Regions from separate parts of the Chryseobacterium sp. KMC2 genome, predicted to be linked through region 1. Evidence: riboswitches for the same ligand, from Rfam matches in the RefSeq annotation. Region 1 holds a riboswitch; the other holds the start of a gene.
What was found. Region 1 has a riboswitch for cobalamin ahead of metE (5-methyltetrahydropteroyltriglutamate--homocysteine S-methyltransferase). Riboswitches for the same ligand answer to the same signal wherever they lie in the genome.

Region 1 (3,177 bases):
TAATACGATCGAATATAGAAAAGTTCGACCGCCCTTTTTAATCTGGTCAGGATGAGGATGTCTGAAAATTTTTGTACATCCTCATCTTTTTGTATCAGATCGTTAGTCCATGGGTATTTTTCACTTCTGCCATTACAAATGTACTATGTGTGCTTCCGATAGAATCTACAGATCCCAGTGTATTGAATACAAAATCCTGATAATGTTTCATATCCCGGACCTGAACTTTCAGCAGGAAATCAAAATCTCCCGAAATATTATAACATTCTGCCACTTCTTCTATATCCATAATTTCATTAACGAAATCATACCCTACAGAACGGTCATGAATTTTCAGTTTGATCTGGCAGAAAACGGTAAAACCCCGGTTAAGCTTATCAGGATCAAGAACTGCAGCATATTTTTTCACATAGCCTTCCTGTTCCAGACGTTTCACCCTTTCAAAAACAGGAGAAGGAGAAAGGTTAACTTCTTTGGCAAGCTCTTTAACGGTAAGTTTTGCATTTTTCTGAAGTAGTCTCAGCAGCTGTATATCTTTGGTATCGAGATGTTCCACAGGATATTATTCTTTTTTAGTATTAATTTTTATCAAAGTTACAGAATTATATTCTTTTAAAATAGAACTATAAAGACATATTTTCTTTATTTCAAATCAATATTTGTTCATTTATTCTGTATGTGTAATTTTACACAAAATTAAAATCTTCTATCAATACAGATAGTCAGTATAATTAATAAAGAATAGTTCTTTACAATACTTCATCAAACAGGAGAGGTTTTACGTAAGGTAAATTAATAGGGAATCGTGTGCAAATCACGAGCTGTCGCGCAACTGTAAGTAACACACCAAAGGTTTCTGTCCTTGTGATCCACTGCCTGAAAGCGGGAAGGACGACAGAAACTGTTACAAGTCAGGAGACCTGCCTTTACTCAATTGACAATGCTTTCGCGGTCTGAAGCTTTGGGTCATACAGATGATATATTTTTTAGTACGTTTTTCTCAGAGTAAAACGGGATTATCAGGTATGTCATTATTTTCCCAAAAATAGATACCGGCAAAAGCATTACGAAGCATTCAAAGAGCTTTTAAAAATAAGTTTAATTAAAAGTTTAAAAAATGCAAACGCACATTCTAGGCTATCCGCGAATTGGTAGCAAAAGAGAACTCAAAAAAGCCTGCGAGCAATATTGGTCAGGTAAAATTCTTTTGGAAGAACTTCTTACTACGGGAAGGAATATCTGCAATCACAATTGGAATATTCAGAAGGAGGCAGGGATAGACCTTATCCCATGTAATGATTTTTCCTATTATGATCAGGTACTGGATATGAGCTTAATTGTAGGAGCTATTCCGGTACGTTATCATGAAGTAGCCCTTAAAAAAAATAATTCAGAACTGGATCTGTACTTTGCGATGGCAAGAGGATACCAGAAAGACGGACTGGATATCACGGCCATGGAAATGACCAAATGGTTTGATACCAATTATCATTATATTGTTCCAGAATTTTATAAAAATCAGCAGTTTAAACTGACTTCCGACAAAATATTCAACGAGTTTGCGGGAGCTAAACAAGCTGGAATTAATGCCAAGCCGGTACTCATCGGGCTTGTTTCTTACCTTCTTTTAGGAAAAGAAAAGGAAGAAGGATTTGATAAACTGGATCTTGCAAAAAATCTTCTTCCGGTATACACCGAAATCATAACAAAACTTCAGGATCAGGGTGCCCAATGGATTCAGTTTGATGAACCGTTTTTAACCTTAGATATAACGGAGAAAGCCAAAGAAACCTATCAGTACGTTTATCAGGAACTTAGAAAGCAGTTTCCAAAACTGAAATTCATCATCGCAACCTATTTCGACGGATTGAAAGACAATGCATCTCTTGCTGTGTCACTTCCTGCAGACGTTCTGCATATAGACCTGGTGAGAAATCCTGAGCAGCTGGAAGATATTTTAAATGCTATTCCTGAAAACCTAAGCCTGTCATTAGGAGTGGTAGACGGAAGAAATATCTGGAAAAACAACTATGAAAAGTCTTTGACTTTCATTAAAAAAGCTACTGAAAAACTGGGTACAGAAAGAATTTTTGTGGCTCCGTCATGTTCATTACTTCATTCGCCTTGTGATCTGGATTTTGAAACGGCCCTTCAGCCTGAAATTAAAAACTGGCTGTCTTTTGCAAAACAAAAAGTGAAAGAAGTCGTAAGTCTTAAAGCTCTTGCTTCAGGAACTGAGGATGAAAGTATCCTTGCAGATTTTGAAGACAATAAAAAGGCTGTTGCCAGCAGAAAAACATCTTCTCTTATTCATAATGATAAAGTGAAACAAAGAGTGGCTGCCGTAACTGAAGAAGATGCTCAGCGAAAGAATTCATTTAGAATCCGTAAAGAAAAGCAGCAGGAATCATTACAGCTTCCGCTATTCCCAACCACCACTATAGGCTCATTCCCGCAAACTACTGAAGTAAGAAGCTGGAGGGCCCAGTTTAAGAAAGGAGATCTTAGTGCAGAACAATACGATGCTTTATTGAAAGAGGAAACTCAGAGAACCATCCGTTGGCAGGAAGAAATAGGAATTGATGTCCTTGTTCACGGAGAATTTGAACGTAATGACATGGTAGAATACTTCGGGGAAAAACTTGAAGGATTTATTTTCACTAAAAATGGCTGGGTACAGAGCTATGGAAGCCGTTGTGTAAAACCACCCGTTATTTTCGGAGATATTTCCCGTCCTGATCCAATGACTGTATACTGGTCTCAATATGCGCAATCCCAAACCAGTAAATGGGTAAAAGGAATGCTGACCGGTCCTGTTACCATATTACAATGGTCTTTTGTACGGGATGATCAGCCCCGTGCCGAGACTTGTAAGCAGATTGCTTTGGCGATCCGTGATGAAGTAGTGGATCTTGAAAAAGCAGGAATCCGGATTATCCAGATTGATGAGCCTGCCATCAGAGAAGGTCTTCCATTGAGAAAAACAGAATGGCAAAACTACCTGAAATGGGCTGTAGAAGCCTTCAGAATCTCAGCAAGTGGAGTAGAAGATGCTACCCAGATCCATACCCATATGTGCTATTCTGAATTTAATGATATTATTAAAAATATTGCCGATATGGATGCAGATGTCATTACGATAGAATGTTCGAGATCTCAAATGGAACTTTTAAATGC
Region 2 (3,177 bases), on a different contig from region 1:
ATCACTCATGAAGAAATGGGATCTTCTATTTTGGAGGTGATTGGCAAAATAAAGACTGATCTTATGTATAGAGATTTATTCAGAAAGGCATTTGGAGATGAAACCGTTACTGCGGAAAGAATTTATAAAAGTATTGCACAATACGAGTATACACTGATTTCTGCCAATAGTAAATACGACAGAGTAAAAAGAAATGAAGGAGAGGTTTTTACAGAAAACGAAGCTCAGGGATATCAGACCTTTCAGCAAAAATGTGCAAGCTGTCATAGTACAGAACTTTTTACCGATCAGAGCTTTAGAAATATCGGATTTCCTGTGAATCCCAATCCCAATGAGGCCGGACGTGGAAGAGTGACAGGTCTTCCGGGAGATTATATGAGCTTTCGGGTGCCTTCATTACGAAATGTAGAATATACAGCTCCTTATGGAAGTTTTGGACAGTTTCCTACTTTAAGAGCCGTTCTTGATTATTTTGATAAAGGTGTTTTGGATGCCGATAATCTTGATCCGGTCTTTAAAAACAATGGAAATAAAATTCCTCTCTCAGAGCAGGAAAAGACCAATCTTATCTTATTTATGAAAACCCTGAGCGATCGTGAATTTGCAAAAAAATAAGTATAGATAAGAGCAAAACAATTCAACATAATTGATGACTGAAGTTCATCAAAGATCCCGTTAGAAAATAACGGGATTTTTCATGTTTATGTATTGATAATCATTTTATTCTGCGTTGTATTGTATCTAACCGGAATTTTATATCTTTGCCGAAATTTGGCGAGCCGTAAAAAGCTCTTAAAAGGGAATCCGGTGAGAATCCGGAACAGACCCGCTGCTGTAAGCTCCGTACCAAAGTTTTTGAAGATTATATCCACTGTTTTTTAATGGGAAGGATTTCAAAAATGGAGTAAGTCAGAAGACCTGCCAGAATAAATAAACGTTTGACGCTTTCGTGGAATAAAGCTTTAGGACTACAATGATTCTGTGCAGTACATGCTGTGCTTTGTCATTGCTTTCTAATATCCATTAGCGTCATCATTATCCCTGAATGAGCTAATGGTGGCAAAACTGACTACATCTCAACTTCATAAAGTTGTTTTCACAATATTTGTGTTAACATCACAATTCTTGTTTTCTCAAACAAAGAAAAAAGACACCTTAAAGGAAGAAGCTATTAAGGCGGTCAATATTTACAAAAAGAACTTTAAAGAAATCGTTCCTGCTCAGGTATTGCAGGGAGAAGAGCTTGAAAGACTGAACAGCCACTCTGTGGCAGATGCCTTACGGTATTTTTCCGGTGTTCAGATCAAGGACTACGGCGGAATAGGGGGGCTCAAGACCATTAATATCCGAAGTATGGGAAGCCAGCACGTAGGGGTTTTTTATGATGGCATTCAATTGGGAAATGCTCAGAACGGTCTTGTGGATCTGGGGAGATATTCTTTGGATGATCTGGAAGAAATATCATTGTACAACGGTCAGAAAAGTGAGATATTTCAGCCCGCCAGGGATTTCGGATCATCAGGTTCTATTTATTTGCAGCCTAAAACACCTGTTTTTACCGGAACACGAAAAACAAATCTTGTTTTGAGGGCAAAAAGTGCATCAATTGATTTATTCAATCCTTCTTTCCGTTTAGAACAGAAACTATCACCAAGAATTTCTGCAAGTTTTAGTGCTGAATTTCTGCAAAGTGATGGTATTTACAGATACCGGTATGTAAAAAAATACCCTAACGGAGAGCCTGCCTATGATACAATAGCTAAAAGAAGAGACTCTGATATTAAAGCCAAACGTTTTGAAACCTCTTTGAATGGTACTTTAAATAATGGAAGCTGGAATATCCGCGGATATGGCTATATTTCCAATCGGGGTGTTCCTGCTCCTGTTGTGAATAGCCGTTTTGACGGGCGAGGGGCAAGAATGTTTGATGAGAATTATTTTGTACAGGCCAACCTGAGGAAAAAGCTTTTCCCTAAATTCGAAACTCAGCTTAAAGCAAAATTTGCTTATGATTATACCCGTTTTCTTGATACGGTACAGTCTCAGTTGGTTAAATATTCAGATAATACCTACATTCAAAGGGAACTGTATATTTCATCTTCCAATTTATATACAGTGAATTCCCATTGGGACATTAGCTTGAGTGGAGATTTCCAATACAATAATCTGGATGCAGATCTGTATCAGTTTTCTTATCCTACCCGGTATACCACATTGGTAGCTTTGGCTACGACCTATCAATGGAACAGGTTTAAAGTTTTAGGAAGTCTGTTAGGTACTTTTACTTTTGAAGAAGTGGAACGAAATAAAAGACCTGAGGACAGAAGTGAATGGACTCCTGCTATTTTTATGAGCTACCAGCCGGCTATTGTTCCGGAGCTTACTTTTAGAGCTTTCTATAAAAAGATTTTCAGACTTCCCACCTTCAATGATCTTTATTATACGAATATTGGAAGTACTTTTCTGAAACCGGAGTTTACGACGCAGTATGATTTAGGGTTTACCTATCAGAAGAAATATAATCATCCTGTCTTTAAAGCTTTTTATGCCAAGGTAGATGGTTATTACAACCGGGTAAAAGATAAAATTGTTGCAGCACCCACAGGAAATATGTTCCGCTGGATGATGATGAACCTTGGGTTGGTTGACATCATAGGTACAGATGTAAATGTCCAGGCTGAAATGATGTGGGGCAAAGTAAAAATTAAACCGTTGCTTTCTTATACCTATCAAAGTGCAAAAGATATCAGTAATCCCGGAGATGATATAAGCCCGGGGGATACTTTTTATAAAAAACAGATCCCTTATACCCCTTGGCACAGTGGGTCTTTTACGCTGATGGCGGATTACCGTGACTGGAATTTCAATTACAGTGTGATCTATGTTGGGGAACGCTATGACGGGCAGCAGGATAATATTCAGTACAATTTTGTTCAGCCCTGGTATACCCATGATTTATCCGTTCAGAAAAAATTCGACTACTCAGGACATCAGTTTAAACTGAGTCTTGAAATGAATAATATTTTCAATCAATATTATGATGTGGTCAGAAACTATCCCATGCCGGGAAGAAATTTTAAAATTACTTTAAACTTCACCTTATGAGAAAAATAAACTTCTGTCTTCTCCTCTTCATATTGGTTTTTCTTGTGGCCTGCCGTACCGATGATATTATCG

Region 2: linked by a shared signal. The riboswitch ahead of JML65_RS04980 (TonB-dependent receptor plug domain-containing protein) and the one ahead of metE (5-methyltetrahydropteroyltriglutamate--homocysteine S-methyltransferase) in region 1 are both predicted to bind cobalamin.

The regions. Positions count from the first base shown of each region.
Region 1 is NZ_JAESIT010000006.1:226,623-229,799, forward strand. It holds gene JML65_RS09395 (enoyl-CoA hydratase/isomerase family protein) at 1-3, shown strand, start outside; gene JML65_RS09400 (Lrp/AsnC family transcriptional regulator) at 95-556, opposite strand; cobalamin riboswitch at 757-943, shown strand; gene metE (5-methyltetrahydropteroyltriglutamate--homocysteine S-methyltransferase) at 1,118-3,177, shown strand, end outside.
Region 2 is NZ_JAESIT010000003.1:202,897-206,073, forward strand. It holds gene JML65_RS04975 (cytochrome-c peroxidase) at 1-615, shown strand, start outside; cobalamin riboswitch at 756-941, shown strand; gene JML65_RS04980 (TonB-dependent receptor plug domain-containing protein) at 1,126-3,105, shown strand; gene JML65_RS04985 (YncE family protein) at 3,102-3,177, shown strand, end outside.